Regions from separate parts of the Sulfitobacter sp. 1A15299 genome, predicted to be linked through region 2. Evidence: riboswitches for the same ligand, from Rfam matches in the RefSeq annotation. Region 2 holds a riboswitch; the other holds the start of a gene.

Region 1 (8,453 bases), on a different contig from region 2:
TGCGCGCAAAAGCGGTTTCGGCCTTTGGCATCACGAAGGGTGCGCGCGACATGCTCTCGATCCCGCCGGCGATGGCGAGGTCCATATCTCCGGCGCGGATCGCCCGGGCGGCGGCACCGACGGCGTCCATACCGCTGGCGCAGAGACGGTTGATCGTGGCGCCCGGCACCTTGACCGGCAGACCCGCCAGCAGGGCGGCCATGCGTGCCACGTTGCGGTTGTCTTCGCCAGCCTGGTTGGCGCAGCCCATGATCACGTCATCCACGCGTGCCCAGTCCACCGAGGGATTCCGCTCCATCAACGCCTTCAGCGGCACGGCGGCCAGATCGTCGGCCCGGACCGAAGAGAGGGCGCCGCCGTAACGGCCGATGGGGGTGCGCTGCGCGTCGCAGATGAAAGCCTGCATGGGGGTCTCCTGTTGTTGCACCGCAATCTACACCTCGGGGCGATTCGTTTCAATCGGAATGTTACGGAATAAATATAGGTTGCGAATTTTGGTAACACTTCATCGCCCTGTCACCAAAGCTTTGCCAAAGAGTCACGCAGCTGTCGGGCATCTGTCACGCGTCGGGGGTTCTGTGCCGCCATCGCCACCCCCAGAGGAAGCTCACGATGACCAAACTGATCCGCCCGACCCGCCGCGCTGTGCTGGCGGGCTCCACCGCCTTTGCCGCAAGCCTCGCCATGCCCAGCCTCAGCCGTGCGGCCGCGCGCCCGGTGTTTACCCATGGGGTGCAGTCGGGCGATGTCGACACCCAGTCCGGCATGATCTGGACCCGCACCGACCGCCCGGCGCGGGTGCAGGTCGAAATCTCTACCACCGAAAGCTTTGCCAATGCGCGCCAGCTTGCGCCGATGAACGCACTGCCGAACCACGATTTGGCGGTGAAACGTCTGGTCGAGGGGCTGCCCTCGGATCAGGACATCTTCTACCGCTTCACCGCTGCGGACCTGAGTGACATCAACGCCACCTCCGAGCCGATCGTCGGGCGCTTCCGTACCGCGCCCACCGCGCGCCGCGACCTGCGCTTTGCTTGGTCCGGTGACACCGCCGGGCAGGGCTGGGGCATCGACGAGGAGGGCATGCGCACCTATGCGACCATGGCCAAACACCGCCCCGACTTCTTCCTGCATTCCGGAGACACCATCTATGCCGATGGCCCGCTTGAGGATGAGGTGCAGCTTGATGATGGCACGATGTGGAAGAACACAACCATCATCGACGAGAAGCGCAAGGTGGCCGAGACGCTGGACGAATACCGCGGCCAGTGGAAATACAACCTGATGGACGCCCATGTGCGCGAGATGAACGCCCATGTGCCGACCTTCATGCAGTGGGACGACCATGAGGTCGTGAACAACTGGTCCTCGTCGCGCAGCCTGATGGAAGACGACCGCTATAGTGAGAAGTCGATCCATGTCCTTGCCGCGCGCGCTTCGCAGGCCTTCCATGAGATGACCCCGCTGCGCATCACCCCCGGCGAGCCGGGCCGGGTCTACCGCAAGATCAACTACGGTCCGATGCTGGATGTCTTCTTCCTCGACCTTCGCAGCTACCGGGGGCCGAACAGCGAGAACATGCAGACCGAGATGTCGGAGGCCACCGATATCCTCGGGGCCGAGCAGATGGCATGGCTCAAGCGCGAGTTGACCAATTCGGCGGCCACATGGAAGGTCATCGCCTGCGACATGCCCATCGGTCTGGTCGTCGGCGGCGGGGCCGAAGCGGTTGCCAATGGCGACAATGGCGCCGCCAAGGGCCGCGAGCAGGAGATCGCGGGGCTGCTGCGTTTCATCAAGACCGCGCAGGTCGACAACGTGGTCTGGTTCACGGCGGATGTGCATTACACTGCCGCGCATTACTACAACCCCGACAAGGCGCAGTTTCAGGACTTTGACCCGTTTTGGGAGTTTGTCTCGGGCCCGCTGCACGCGGGCACCTTTGGCCCGAACGAGTTGGACGGCACCTTTGGCCCCGAGTTGAAATACGTCAAAGCGCCCGAAGACGGTCAGGTGAACCTGCCGCCCTCCGCCGGTCTGCAATTCTTTGGCTTGGTCGATATCGACGCCAAGACCCAGCAGATGAAAGTGCGCCTGATGGACCGCGCCGATACCGAGCTTTACTCGGTGACGCTCGACCCAAAGGGGGCGGCGATCTAAGCGCCCTCTGGAAGGCACAGTGAGAGGATCGCCCGGATGCGGGCGATCCTTTTCGTTTCAGTAGTCGACGCCGCGCTGTGCTTTGATGCCTGCTTTGAACGGGTGTTTAACCTCGGACATTTCGGTCACCAGATCGGCATAGTCGCAAAGCTCGGGCCGTGCGTCGCGGCCTGTGAGCACGACGGCGGTGCGCTTGTCGCGGGCGTCGAGCCCGGCGATCACGTCTTCGATCTTGAGGTATTCATAGCGGATGGCGATGTTGATCTCATCCATCACCACAAGGTCATAGTCCCCGCTTTCCATCATCTCGCGCGCCTTGCCGAAGGCGGCCTCGGCGGCGGCGATGTCGCGGTTGCGGTCTTGGGTGTCCCAGGTGAAGCCTTCGCCCATCGTGTGCCATGTCACCTCGTCCAGCCGTTCAAAGAACAACCGTTCGCCGGTTTTCCATTTGCCCTTGATGAACTGCACCACACCGACGCGCTGTTTCCAGCCAAGCGCGCGCACCACGACGCCGAAGGCGGAAGAGGATTTGCCCTTGCCCGGGCCGGTATGGACCAGCACCAGACCCTTGTCCGGGTCTTGCAACTCGGCCACCTTGGCGCGCTGTTCGGCCTGACGCTGCTGCATCTTCTCCTTGTGGTCTTTCGGATCCGCGTCGCTCATCGGTCATCTCCTCTATCCGGTTTCGGGGCACCATAGGGAGAGGCCGGGCCGGGCGAAAGCCCGCATTCGATCACGCTTTGGGATCGGTGACAGACCGCGCCTTGCCCCGTTCCATCCCCAACTGCCGCTCGCGCCAGATCACCAACGCGCCCGCGCTGATCACCAACGCCGCCCCCGCCAGCATCATCATCGTGGGCAGTTCGGCAAAGAAGACATAGCCCAGCAAAATGGCGAAAAGCATCGAGGTGTAATCATAGGGCGCCAGCATCGAGGCCGAGCCGAAGCGATAGGCCGAGGTGATCAGGATCTGCGCCACCCCGCCGATCAACCCGGCGAGGACCAAGAGGCCAAAGGTTTGCGGATCGGGGATGACCCAGCCGAAAGGCAGGGTGCAAAGCGCCAGCAGGGAGGCGGTGCAGGAGAAGTAGAAGACGATCGCGGCGGTGTCTTCGTTCTGTACCAATTGGCGAATGTGAATCTGCACGAGGCTGCGCACCATTGTCGCCATCAGGATCAGCAACGCGCCGATGGTGGCCGTCTGCTCCATCGTGCCGATGCTGGTGAAACGCGGCCAGAGGATGATCATCACCCCCACCAACCCAATCGCCACGGCACTCACGCGGATCAGACGGATTTTCTCGCCCAGCAACACGGCGGCGAGGATGACGGTGAAAATCGGTGTGGCAAAGCCGATGGCCGTGACCTCGGGCAGGGGCAGCAGGCCGAGGCCGGTAAAGGTCAGCCCCATCGCCGTGGTGCCGAACAGTCCGCGCCAGACATGGCCCATCGGGTTTTGCGTCTTTAGCCCGCTTTTCAGTTTGCCGCGTTGCGCGAGCCAGATCAGGATCACCGGAATGGCAAAGAAGGAGCGAAAAAAGACCGACTCGCCTGCGGGCACTTCGTCGGCCAGCGATTTGATGATCGCGGACATGCAGGTGAAAAGCAGGATCGCCGTGATTTTCAGACCGACACCAAGGGCGGGGCGGGCGGAGAAATCATCGACTTTCATGCTTTGATCCTCACGCCTCGGGGCCGATTATGCCGCGGTTCTGGCCAATCTGTCCGCGATGCAGCAGCAGGTGATCCAGCAGCACGCAGGCCATCATCGCCTCGCCCACCGGCACTGCGCGAATACCGACGCAAGGATCGTGGCGGCCCTTGGTGATGATCTCGGTCTCTTCACCCTGTTTCGTGATCGTGCGTCGCGTGGTCAGGATGCTCGAGGTCGGCTTCACCGCGAAGCGCAGCACCACATCCTGCCCGGTGCTGATCCCACCCAAGATGCCGCCCGCGTGGTTCGAGGAATATTCCGGCCCATCCGGCCCCATGGTGATCTCATCGGCGTTCAATTCGCCCGTCAGCATCGCCGCCGACATGCCCTCGCCGATCTCCACACCTTTGACGGCATTGATGCTCATCATCGCGGCGGCCAGATCGGTGTCGAGCTTGCCATAGACCGGCGCGCCGAGACCCGCAGGCACGCCGCGCGCGGTGACTTCGATGATCGCGCCGACGCTGCTGCCCGATTTGCGCAGCCCGTCGAGGTAGTCGGCCCAGTCGCTGGCCGCCTTGGCATCCGGCACCCAAAAGGGGTTTTGGTCGATCTGGTCCCAATCGAACGCCTCGCGGTCGATCTTATGCGGCCCCATCTGCACCATGTAGCCGGTGATCTGAAGCTTTGGGGCCAGCGCCTTGATCGCCTCCCGCGCCAGACCGCCCGCCGCCACCCGCGCGGCCGTCTCCCGCGCCGAGGAGCGGCCACCGCCGCGATAGTCGCGGATGCCGTATTTCTGGAAATAGGTGATGTCGGCGTGACCGGGGCGGAACTTGTCCTTGATGTCGCCGTAGTCTTTGGAGCGTTGATCGGTGTTCTCGATCATCAGCTGGATCGGCGTGCCGGTGGTGACCCCTTCGAAGGTGCCCGACAGGATCCGCACCGCATCCGCTTCGCGCCGCTGTGTGGTGTATTTGTTCTGGCCCGGTTTGCGCTTGTCGAGCCACTGTTGGATCATGCCCTCGTCAATCGGCACGCCGGGGGGGCAGCCGTCGATGGTCGCCCCAAGGGCGGGCCCGTGGCTTTCGCCCCATGTGGTGACCCGGTAAAGATGGCCAAAGCTGTTGATCGACATGGGCGGACCTCCTGTTGTCAAACCCTTAGCCGGGGCAGCCCCCTGCCTCAAGGGGATTTGCCTTGCCAATTGTGCAGGTCCGATCTACCCCTGACGCTACCTCGGGGGGCCTTTGGGCTGAGATGTGCGTGTCGCGCGGACCCGTTGAACCTGAACCGGTTAACACCGGCGGAGGGAAGGTCAGGACAGACATCCACCTTTTACCTTTCGCCGCAAAAGGAGGATGCAATGAAGTATCTTACACTTGCTGCGGGCCTCATGGGCGCATCAGCCGCATGGGCCGAGACGCCTGAATTGACGGTCTATACCTACGACAGTTTCGTCACCGAATGGGGACCGGGGCCGGCCATCGAAGAGGGGTTCGAGGCCGACTGCGGCTGCGATCTGAAATTCGTTGGCATGGGCGACGGTGCGGCCTTGCTGGCGCGGCTCAAGCTGGAAGGCGCGCGGTCGGACGCGGATATCGTGCTGGGGCTCGACACCAGCCTGATCGCCGCGGCGAAAGAGACCGAATTGTTCGCGCCGAGCGGGTTGCAGGCCGACTATGACCTGCCGATCACTTGGGAAGACGAAGTTTTCGTGCCCTATGACTGGGGCTATTTCGCCTTTGTCCACGGCACCGATCTGGACGCGCCCGGCGATTTCAAGGCGCTGGCCGAGAGCGATCTGAAAATCGTGATCCAAGATCCGCGCTCTTCGACGCCGGGCTTGGGGCTGCTGATGTGGGTCAAAGCGGCCTATGGCGACGCCGCGCCCGAGGTTTGGGCGGGGCTGGCCGATAACGTCGTGACCGTGACAAAGGGTTGGTCCGAAGCCTATGGCCTCTTCCTTGAAGGCGAGGCCGACATGGTGCTGAGCTACACGACTTCCCCCGCCTATCACCTGATCGCGGAGGAGAACGACAGCAAGACCGCGGCGCTGTTTGACGAAGGCCATTACATGCAGATCGAAGTGGCGGGGAAACTCGCCGGGTCGGATCAGCCGGAACTGGCGGATCGGTTCTTGCAATACCTCGTCTCTGATGCCGCGCAATCGGTGCTGCCGACGACCAACTGGATGTATCCCGCCGTGACGCCCGAAGGCGGTCTGCCCGAAGGGTTCGAGGGCATGATCCAGCCCGGCAAGGCGCTTTTGGTGCCGAACGGCGAAGTCCCCGCGCTGCGTGAGGAGGCATTGGGCGAATGGCTGACCGCGCTGTCGCGTTAAGCGGCAAAACGGGGCTTTTCGCCGCCGCGCTGGTCGCGGGGCTGATCCTTGCGGCCTTGGTCGCTGTTTTTACGGCAGCCGATGTGGGTGCAGGGCTTGGTCCGGCGGATTGGGCGGCGGTGCGGTTTACCGTGACGCAGGCGGTCTGGTCGGCGGTGCTTTCGGTGCTGCTGGCCGTGCCGGTGGCGCGGGCCTTGGCGCGGCGGCGGTTCTGGGGGCGTGGCGCGCTGATCATCCTGCTGGGCGCGCCCTTCATTCTGCCGGTGATCGTGGCGGTGCTGGGGCTGCTGACGGTCTTTGGCCGGTCGGGCGTGCTGAACCAATTTGGCGCGGCTCTTGGCCTGCCGCCGCTGTCGATCTACGGGCTGCACGGCGTGGTTCTGGCGCATGTGTTCTTCAACCTGCCGCTGGCGACGCGGCTTTTGCTGCAAGGCTGGCAGAGCATCCCGTCTGAGCGGTTTCGGCTTGCGGGGCAACTCCAGATAACGCCGCGGGCGCTGTTTCTGGCGCTGGAATGGCCGATGCTGCGGCAGGTGCTGCCCGGTGTGGCGGCGCTGATTTTCGTGATTTGCCTGACCAGTTTCGCCGTGGCGCTGACGCTGGGCGGTGGGCCACGGGCGACGACGATCGAACTGGCGATCTATCAGGCCTTTCGGTTCGATTTCGATCTGGGGCGCGCCGCACTGTTGTCGGTGGTGCAGCTTGTGCTCGCGGGGGCTGCGGCGGTGGCGGCGCTTTGGCTGATTCCGCCGATCAGCTTGGGCGGCGGATTGGACCGCCCCCTGCGCCGCTGGGATGCGCGGGGCGGCGCGCAGCGGTTGCTCGACATCACCGTCATCGCGCTCGCCGCGCTGTTCCTGTTGCTGCCGCTGGCGGCGGTGGTTCTGCGCGGGCTGGCGGGGATCGCGCAGCTGCCCGCCTCGGTCTGGCAGGCCACCGGGAATAGCATTCTGGTGGCGGGGTTGAGCGTGGCGGTATTGGCCCTGCTGGCGCTGCCGATGGCAGGCTGGATCGCCACCCGGCGGCGCGGCGGGGTGGAGGCGATTGGCCTGATGGGGCTTGCGGCCTCGCCGCTGATGATTGGCACGGGGTGGTTCATCTTGATCAACCCGGTGCTGGACCCGGCGCGGCTGAGCCTGCCGGTGACCGCTTTGGTCAACGCGCTGATGGCGCTGCCTTTCGTGCTGCGCATTTTGGTGCCGCGGCTGCGCGAAACCTTGCAGGACTATGGCCCGCTGACACAGACCTTCGGCATGACGGGATGGGCGCTGTGGCGGCTGTTGGTCCTGCCGCGTCTGCGCCCACAGCTGGGCTTTGCCGCCGGGCTGACGGGGGCGCTCTCGGTGGGGGATCTCGGCGTGATCGCGCTTTTCGCCGATCAGAATCGTGCGACGCTGCCTTTGCAGATGTACCGTCTGATGGGCGCCTACCGGATGGAGGCCGCAGCGGGCGCGGCGCTGCTTTTGCTGGTCTTGGCGCTGGCGGTGTTTTTCATCTGCGACAAATGGGGGCGCTGGCATGCTGACGCTTGAGGAAACGCGCATTGAGCGGGGCGATTTCAGCCTCGTCGCCGATATGACACTGGCGCAGGGGCGCAACTACGCGGTGATCGGCCCCTCGGGGTCGGGCAAGTCGACCCTGCTGGCGGCAATCTGTGGGTTCGTGCCGGTGGCCGCGGGGCGGCTGCTGCGGGAGGGGGAGGAAATCACGGATCAGCATCCCGGCCAGCGCGGCATGACGATGCTGTTTCAAGACAACAACCTGTTTCCGCATCTCACCGTGCGGCAGAACGTCGGCCTTGGCCTGCGCCCTGACCTGCGGCTGAAAGCGGCGGACCGGGAGGCGGTCGATGCCGCCCTCATGCGGGTGGGGCTCAGCGATCACGCCGCGAAACGCCCCGGGGCGCTGTCTGGCGGACAGCAAAGCCGGGTGGCGCTGGCGCGGGTGTTGGTGCAGGCGCGGCCTTGGGTGCTGTTGGATGAGCCCTTTGCCGCGCTCGGCCCCGCGCTTCGGGTCGAGATGCTGGATTTGGTCCAAGACCTCGCCCGGGAGACCGGGGCGGGGCTGATCATGGTGACCCATGCACCCGACGACGTGCGCCGCATCGCGGATGAGGTGATCTTTGTCGAAGGCGGGCGCGCCCATGCGCCGGGGCCGGCGGCGGAATTGCTCGACAACCCGCCCCCGGCCCTGCGCGCCTATCTCGGCTAGGCGGCGGAAATTTCCGAAATTTCCGCGCCGTTTTCTTTTGAAGAAAACCTCTCCAGCGCTTGGGTCATGCCGAGGGCGGCCTGC
Region 2 (8,453 bases):
CGCCGCCAAGACGATCAGGGCCGCAAACATCAGGGCGGTTTGGCCGCGGCCGTTGGCCATCAGCATCAGGTGCCCCAGCCCGCGGGAAGAGCCGACCCATTCGCCGATCAGCACGGCGAGGGGCCCGTAGACCACCGCCAGACGCAGGCCCGAGATCAGGCCCGGGAGGGCGTGGGGCAGGCGCAGCAGCAGGGTTTCGCGCCAACGGTTGGCGCCCGACAGATGCGCCAGATCGCGCAGCCCTGTGGGCAGCGCCATCAGCCGGTCAAAAAGGGCCGAGGCGATGGGAAAATATGTGACCAGCGCGATGGTTGCGATCTTGGAGGGCATCCCGTAGCCGAGCCAGAGGGTAATGACCGGGGCGAGGGCGAAGACAGGCACAGCCTGAGCCACCACCAGCATGGGGCGCAGCAGCCAGCGCGCGCGGCGCGAGAGGGTCAGAAACAGCGCCGTCTCGATGCCGAGAAAAATGCCCAAACTCAAGCCCAGCGCCAGATTGCCCGCCGACCATAGCGCATTCTGCCATAGCAGCGCGGCATTCCCGGCCAGGGCTTGCAAGACAAGCCATGGCCCCGGCAGGATGAAACGCGGCACGCCGCTGAGGGTGACGACAAGCTGCCAAATCGCGAGCGCGAGCGCGAAACAGACCATGCCGCGCCCTAATTTATGCAGCGTCAATACCATCAGGCGACCTGCGCGGGGGAGGCCAGCCCCATATCCAGCCCCATGTGGCGCAGCAGGTCAGCTTGGGCGGCAAGTGTCTCGGGGGCGTCGATCCGGCGCGGTGGCGGCGTTTTGGGCAGGGGGCAGGGGGTCACCCCATCGCGGCTCACGATCCAAGCGTGATCGGCGAGCCTCAGGGCCTCAGCCGGGTCATGGGTGATCAGCACGACGGTTCGCCCGCAAAGCAGTCGTGCCGCCAAATCCTGCATTTTAAGGCGGGTCAGGACATCGAGGGCCGAGAAAGGTTCGTCCAGCAGGACCACGGGGCGGTCTTCGTAAAGCGTGCGCGCGAGGGTGACGCGCTGGCGCTGACCGGCGGAAAGCGCGGCAGGTTTGCGGCGCAGCTCCGCGCGCAGCCCGACCTCGGCCAAAAGTGCTGCGGCGCGGGTAGGGTCCGCCCGTTCTCCGCGCAGCCGGGCGGGGATGGTGACATTCTCAACCGCATTTGCCCAAGGCAGCAGTTGATCGTCCTGCGCCATCATCGCGACACGGGGGGCGAGGGGGTGATTGTCATCGGCAGCAATACGGCCCTCCAGCCGGGCGGCGGTGGGCAAACCCGCAAGCAGACGCAACAGCGAGGTTTTCCCAACACCCGAAGGGCCGAGCAAGACGTTCCATTGCCCGGCCTTGAGGGTGAAATCGAAATGGTCGATCAAAGGGCCAGCAGCGCCGTGAAGCGCGCCTAATAAATGCACCGCAGGGGCGGTCATGCTGCCGCGGGCGACAGCGCCATGTCCCAAAAGCCAACTTCAAGCGTCGTGGCCGTGTTGAAACGCTCTTGCAAGGTCTTGGCTCGGGGCAGGATGTGCCAATCCGCGCCCAGACGTCGCGCCAGCGCGCCGTCGATCAGCGCGCCGACATCGCGGCACAGCGCTTGGTACTCTTCACCGCCATAGACGGCGCACCAATCGGCATAGGGGCCGTCATTGCCCCGCAGGGCCAAGCCGATCTCACCATAGCCCAGAACGCAGGGGGCGAGGGCGGCCATCAGGTCAAGGAAATCCCCGGAATAGCCCGCTTCCAGAACATAGCGCGTATAAGCAAGGTTGCCGGTAGCCTCTGCCGTGGCCTCAAGCGTGGCGCGGTCGATGCCTTGGCCTGCACAGGTCTCTACATGGAGGGGCATCTCCACATGCACCAGCGCATGGACCGTGGCACTCGCGGCGGCCATTTCATCCAGCGTTTCCGCCTTGGCGGCGGCAAGCGCCCAAGCGCGGGCGAAGTGGATCAGAAAGACATAGTCTTGCCGCAGGTAATGCAGATAGCTGGCCTGTGGCAGGCTGCCGCCGCCCAGCTGTTCGACAAAGTCATGGCGGGTATAGGCCCGCCATGTTTCTCCGGCACTAGCGCGCCAAGCGGCAAAGGCTTCGCCATAATCGGGTGCCGTCATGGTTTCGCTTGTGCTGTAACGTCGACCACCAGATCGGCGGCGGGGATCACGGTTTCCACAACGCCGCTTTCCTGCATGAAGGTCTCGAACCGGTCGTAGCGCCCGTGGTCCACTGCGGCGGGGCGGGTGGCGAAACGGGGCCATGTGTCTTCCCATGCGCGGGTGTTCAACTCGTTGCGCAGCTCGGCGTCGGAGGCAAAGAAGACCTCTCCGCTGGCCGCCGGGTCATTCACGATATCGGCGGCGGCGCGTTCGGTGGCGCGCAGGAAGCGGGCGATCATGTCGCGGTCCATCTCTTCGGCATGGGCGACGTAGATCAACTCGTCATAGGCGGGCACACCCTCGGCTTCGGGGTAAAAGCAGCGGCCCTCATGGCCTTCGATCGCCATCTGGTTCAGCTCGAAATTGCGGAAAGCGCCGATCACCCCGTCGACTTGCCCCGACATCAGAGCGGGGGAGATCGACCAGCCAATATTGATTTGCTCGACCTCGGCAGGGTCCACGCCATTGTGGTTCAGCATCGCATCCAGCAGCATCTCTTGCACGCCCGCCACGGCGAAACCCACCTTTCGGCCTTTCAGGTCCGCCATCTTTTGCACCGGCCCACCGGCGCGGACGACGAGGCAGGTAAGCGGTGTCTCAATCAGCGTGCCCACGCGGCGCAGGTCCAAGCCCTCGCGCTGGGCGAGATGCAGTTCCGGCTGGTAGGAGACCGCCAGATCGACCCGGCCCGCCGCCACCATGCGCGGCGGCTCATTCGGGTCGGCGGGGGAGACCAGTTCGACCTCCAGCCCCGCATCGGTGAAATAGCCCTTTTCCTGGGCCAGAATGATTGGCCCGTGATCGGGGTTCACGAACCAGTCGAGCATGACGGTCATCTTGTCTTGGGCCAAGGCGGGGGCCGCGATCAGCGTCAGAGCAAGGGGGGCGAGGATGTTTTTCACGAAGGGTCTCCAGTTTATCGTTTGTGCGGGGAAAGGGTCAGGCGCCGGGCAGGGCCAGCAGGGCGATCTTGCCCGGCCAGCGGGGGCGGAGGGTGTTGGCGGCGTGATGCGCGCGCAGGCCGGTGCGGCAGGCGAGCACGATGCGGGGGGTGTCGGGCGGCAGTGGCAGGTTCGGCAGCGCCTCGGGCGGGACATGGCGCGCTTGGGGTGAGAAGGGCACGGGCGCCTCGGCGCGCAGGTCGATGACCATATCACGCGGGGTGATATGGCATTCGGCGATGAAACCCGCGGCGCGCGCGGGCTCGGGCGCGGTATCGAACCGAAAGCCCGACATGCGCCATTGCGCGGCGTCCCAGATCAAGAGTTGCCCCAGCGGGGAGGGCGTGAGACCCAGCAGGACCGAGAGCGCCATCTGCGCCTGTGCCGCGCCGATCATTCCGACCACGGGCCCCAAAACACCCGCCGTGTCACAGGTGGCTGCCGTCTGCGGCAGGTCGGGGAAAACAGCGCGGAGCGAGGGGGCACCCCCGCAGAAACCACCGACATAGCCCGACAGCCCAAGGGCCGAGGCTGAAATCAGCGGTTTGCCCTGTGCGCAGGCTTCGTCCGACAGGGTCAGGCTGGCGGCGAAAGTGTCGGCGCAGTCGAGCGCGATATCGCAGTCCGCCAGCAGCGCGGGCGCATTGGCGGGGGTGAGCCATTCGGCTTGCGGGTCTAACGTTACCTCGGGGTTCAGCGCCGCCATCGCCTCGGCGGCGGCACGGACCTTGGGCCTGCCGATATCGTCCATCCGGTAGAGCGGTTGGCGGTGCAGATTGCTCAAGGCCACCTGATCGCCGTCGAGCAATGTGATCCGTCCGACACCGGCCCCGACGAGATATTGCAGCACAGGCACCGCCAGCGCACCGGCCCCGACGACCAGCACATGCGCCGCCGTGAGCCGCGCTTGCCCCGCGGCACCGACCTGCGGCAGAACGGTCTGGCGGGCGTAGCGGCTCATGCGGTCACCTCGAGCCATTCGCGCATCCGCGCCTCGGGGTCTGCGTTCAGCGTGATATCCGTGACCGCCGCCACCGTATCGGCCCCGGCGGCAAAGGCCCCCGGCGCGCGGGCGACTGACATGCCGCCGATGGCGCAAAGCGGGATATCCCCGATCCTCGCCTTCCATTCCGTCAAACGGTCGAGGCCCTGTTCGCTCCATTTCATCTTTTTCAGGATGGTCGGATAGACGGGGCCGAGGGCGATATAATCGGGGGCGAGGGCCAGCGCGCGGTCAAGCTCGGCGTGGTCATGGGTCGACAGACCCAGTTTCAGCCCGGCGGCGCGGATCGCGGGGAGGTCGGCACTGTCCAAATCCTCTTGCCCCAGATGCAGCCAATCGGCCCCCAGTTCAATCGCCAGTTGCCAGTGGTCATTCACCACCAGCAGCGCGCCGTGCCGGCGGCAGAGGTCGAGCGCGGTTGTGATCTCGGCCCGCAACCGGTCTTCCGGCGCGTCCTTGATGCGCAGTTGCACCAGCTTCACGCCCAAGGGCACGGCCCGCGCGACCCATGCGGCACTGTCGAAGACGGGGTAGAAACGCGGCAAGCTCATAGCCAAGCCTTTCCGATGACGGGGGTGGAGGGCACGGCCATGTCACGCTGGCCCATGGGGCCGGAGGCGGCGGCAAGCGCGCCCGCGCGGCAGGCCAGCGCAAAGGCTTCGGCCATGGCGGCGGGATCGCGGGCCTCGGCCACGGCGGTGTTCAAAAGTACCGCATCAAACCCCATTTCCAACGCCTGCGCGGCATGGCTGGGCAGGCCGAGGCCCGCGTCGATCACCATGGCCACATCGGGAAATGCCGCCCGCAGGCTGCGCAGCCCGTGCAGGTTGTTCAGCCCCAGCCCCGAGCCGATCGGCGCGCCCCAAGGCATCAGCACCCGGCAGCCCGCATCGACCAGCCGCGCGGCCAGCACCTGATCCTCGGTAGTATAGGGGAAGACCTCGAAGCCGTCGGCGCAGAGCGCCTCGGCAGCCTCGACCAGCCCGAAGGGGTCAGGTTGCAGGGTGTCGGCATCGCCGATGACCTCCAGCTTGATCCAATTGGTGCCGAAATACTCCCGTGCCATCTGCGCTGTGGTGATCGCCTCGCGCGCCGAATGGCAGCCGGCGGTATTGGGCAGCAGATGCACGCCTAAGCCGCGCACCATCTCCCAAAACGCCTGTCCCGCGCCCTGTTCGCGGCGCAGGGAAACCGTGGCGACCGGCGCGGCGCTTTGACGAAATGCGGCCTCCATCACCGCGGGCGAGGGGTAGCGCGCGGTGCCCAGCATCAGCGGTAGGGGCAGGGTGGTGCCGTAGAAATCGCGCATCTCTCAGCCCCCCTGCATGGCGCTGAGCACTTCGAGCCGGTCACCGTCGCGGAGCATGGTCTCACCCCGCGCGCCTGCGGGGACGAAACTGCCGTTGAGCGCGGTGGCGACCTTCGCCTCGCCCCAGCCAAGCTCTGCCAATGCCGCGTCAAGCGGCGCGGCGGTGACCTCACGCGGCGCGCCGTTCACTTCAATCTTCACGGAATAAATCCCCCGTTGTCGCTGTTGCCAGAAAGCCCGCCGCCTGTTCGGCCAAGGCGGGTGCCATGAGAAAGCCGTGCCGGAACAGCCCGTTCAGATGCAGCACCGCGCCGCGTTGCACGATGCCGGGCAGATTGTCGGCAAAGGCGGGGCGCAGGTCGGCGCCCATCTCGATGATCTCGCCTTCGGCAAATCGCGGGTCGAGCGCATAGGCGGCTGAGAGCAGTTCCAGCGCCGAGCGGGCGGTCATGCCGCTGCGGCTGGCGCTTTCGATCTGGGTCGCGCCCAGCATGTAGATCCCATCACCGCGCGGCACGACGTAAAGCGGGTGGCGCGGGTGCAGCAGGCGGATCGGGCGGGTGAGGGTGACATCAGGAGCGCGGAGCAGGATCATCTCACCGCGCACCGCACGCAGTCCGGGCAGAGCGTCGCGGGCCACCATGCCGCGGCAGTCGATCACCGGGCCTGCGATTTGCCTCGGGGCGAGGGCCGTGGTCTCGACCTTTACCCCTTGGGCGATAAGGGTTTGAGATAGATCATACAGCGCTTGGCGCGGGTTCAGATGCGCCTCCTCGGCAAAGAACAACCCGCGCCGGTGACGCCCGGCGAGGTCCGGCTCGCATTCTGCAACGGCCTCGGCATCGCAGGCGCTGTGGCCTTCGGTGCGGGCGGCAAAGCGTTGCAGTTCCGCGCGGTCCCGCTCGGGGGCGAGGACCAGCGTGCCCCTATGGGTGACCTCCGTGACCTCCCCCCATAGCGCCGCGGCACGCCGCCCGTGGGTCACTACCGCAGGCTCGCTCAGCGCGCCTTCGCAAAGGGGCGCGAGCATGCCGCCCGCCCACCACGAGCAGCCATGCGGCCCGGGCGTGCCTTTGCGGTCAACGAGCCTTGGCCGGAGCCCCTGCGCCAGACAGGCCCGTGCGGCCCAAAGCCCGGCCACGCCCGCGCCGATGATGGTGACGTCACTCATGGGACCAAACGCCGTGAAAATGATGCACCGGCCCGTGGCCATGGCCGATGTTGAGGGCGTCCGCGGCGGCAATGGCGCGTTGCAGATAGCGATGGGCGGCCTCCACCGCCTGCGGCAGAGACAGGCCTCGCGCCAGCCCGGCGGCAATGGCGGCAGAGAGCGTGCAGCCGGTGCCATGGGTGTTCGTGGTTTGCTGGCGCGGCGCGGAAAGGCGCAGGGTCTCGGCCTCGGAAATCAGCAGATCGACACAGGTGCAGCCCTTGCCATGGCCGCCCTTCATCAGCACCGCGCGGGGGCCGAACGACAGCAGCGCGCGCCCCTGTGCGAGCATGGTGGCCTCGTCGGAGGCTTCTTCTGTGTCGAGCAGCCGTGCGGCCTCGGGCAGGTTCGGCGTCAGCACATGGGCGCGGGGCAGCATCCGGTCGCGCAGGGTTTTGACCGCTTCGGCAGAGAGCAGCGCATCGCCGGATTTCGCCACCATCACCGGGTCAAGCACAACAGGCGCGGCGCAGTCGGCCAGCCCCTCGACCACGGCGAAGATCGTCGCCGGGTCGCCCAACATGCCGATCTTGACCGCGCCGATGGCCAGATCGTCAAAGACCGCCGTCATCTGTGCGCGGATCATCGCAGGGGCGATCATCGCGACCCCGGTGACGGCGCGGGTGTTCTGCGCGGTCACGGCAGTGAGCACGCTTGCCCCATAGACGCCGAGCGCGCTAAAGGTCTTGAGATCGGCTTGAATCCCCGCCCCGCCGCCGCTGTCGGAGCCCGCAATCGTCAGTGCTTGAAACGCCATTCGGCCCCCCATTCGTGAGATGGGCCAAGGGCATGGAGATACGGGGTAAACGACCGCCCGGATGGGGCTGATGCTTGCTTCCGTTCCCTACGCCGGTACGACCCGGATCAGGTTCGATGGGTCGGTTTTCACCTCTCAGCCTTGCGGCACCCCAACGGATTTCCGGCAGGCTAGCGAGGGGCGTTCATAGGGTCAACAGGGGATCGGTTATTTATTAGTTCACGTTTTATATCATGTAGTTGTACATCGTACCTCATGCAACGCATGAAGATTCGTCAATGAAAATCGCGCGATCTGGGGATCACTTTGGCATCGCGCGGATGGCCATGCATGGCCACCTGACCGGGCAGCGGATGGGTCGGGTGATCGCCCCGCGTCGTGATGCCGGGCATGGGCGCGTCCGAGAGCGCGGCTAGCCGGTCCGAGCGGTCCTCGAGCCGGTCGGCCACTACGTGGATCACCCGCCCGTCGGTCTGCACGCGCCCTTCCACGACCAGAAGCCGCGCCGACATGATCGTGGGGCGGTAGAGCTTGAACATATTGGGCCAGATCACGAGGTTGGCGACGCCAAACTCATCCTCCAGCGTGATGAAACAGACCCCCTTGGCGCTGCCGGGTTTCTGGCGCACCAGCACCAGCCCGGCGAGTTTCACCCGCCGCCCGTGGCCCATGCGCGAAAGATCGCGGGCGGAGGCGAACCCCTGCGCGGCAAGGCTGGCGCGGTAGAAGGACATCGGATGCGCCTTCAGCGACAGGCGCAGCGTCTGGTAGTCGGCCACCACCTGTTCCGCCTTCGGCATCACCGGCAGATGCACCTCCGGCTCCGGGCCGCGGGCCGAAGCCTCAACATGGTCGAAGATCGGCAGGGCGGGCGCATCGCGCAGCCCCTGCGCCTGCCAAAGCGCCTGACGCCGGTCGATCCCCATGCTGCGCATCGTGTCGGCGGCGGCGAGTTGTCGGATCGCCTTGGCATCCAGCCCCGCGCGGGTCTTGAGGTCTTCGACATCCGCAAAAGGCGTCTCGCGCCGGTCCATGATCCGCGCGCCCGCCTTCTCCTGCAGCCCGTCCACCATGCGCA

The links. A riboswitch is a leader RNA that binds a small molecule or an ion and turns the genes downstream of it on or off. The one in region 2 is predicted to bind thiamine pyrophosphate.
Region 1: linked by a shared signal. The riboswitch ahead of thiB (thiamine ABC transporter substrate binding subunit) and the one ahead of thiD (bifunctional hydroxymethylpyrimidine kinase/phosphomethylpyrimidine kinase) in region 2 are both predicted to bind thiamine pyrophosphate.

Annotation. Positions count from the first base shown of each region.
Region 1 is NZ_JBIFFJ010000001.1:375,762-384,214, forward strand. Features, by position in the region: gene pcaF (3-oxoadipyl-CoA thiolase) at 1-406, opposite strand, end outside; gene ACGYK7_RS01770 (alkaline phosphatase D family protein) at 613-2,160, shown strand; gene cobO (cob(I)yrinic acid a,c-diamide adenosyltransferase) at 2,218-2,823, opposite strand; gene ACGYK7_RS01780 (DMT family transporter) at 2,894-3,832, opposite strand; gene aroC (chorismate synthase) at 3,843-4,952, opposite strand; TPP riboswitch at 5,045-5,146, shown strand; gene thiB (thiamine ABC transporter substrate binding subunit) at 5,181-6,158, shown strand; gene ACGYK7_RS01795 (thiamine/thiamine pyrophosphate ABC transporter permease ThiP) at 6,134-7,690, shown strand; gene ACGYK7_RS01800 (ATP-binding cassette domain-containing protein) at 7,677-8,369, shown strand; gene ACGYK7_RS01805 (6,7-dimethyl-8-ribityllumazine synthase) at 8,366-8,453, opposite strand, start outside.
Region 2 is NZ_JBIFFJ010000004.1:95,933-104,385, forward strand. Features, by position in the region: gene ACGYK7_RS07755 (ABC transporter permease) at 1-684, opposite strand, end outside; gene ACGYK7_RS07760 (ABC transporter ATP-binding protein) at 684-1,433, opposite strand; gene ACGYK7_RS07765 (TenA family protein) at 1,430-2,113, opposite strand; gene ACGYK7_RS07770 (ABC transporter substrate-binding protein) at 2,110-3,057, opposite strand; gene ACGYK7_RS07775 (ThiF family adenylyltransferase) at 3,095-4,057, opposite strand; gene ACGYK7_RS07780 (thiamine phosphate synthase) at 4,054-4,650, opposite strand; gene ACGYK7_RS07785 (thiazole synthase) at 4,647-5,408, opposite strand; gene thiS (sulfur carrier protein ThiS) at 5,412-5,609, opposite strand; gene ACGYK7_RS07795 (FAD-dependent oxidoreductase) at 5,599-6,579, opposite strand; gene thiD (bifunctional hydroxymethylpyrimidine kinase/phosphomethylpyrimidine kinase) at 6,572-7,375, opposite strand; TPP riboswitch at 7,443-7,539, opposite strand; gene ACGYK7_RS07805 (error-prone DNA polymerase) at 7,651-8,453, opposite strand, start outside.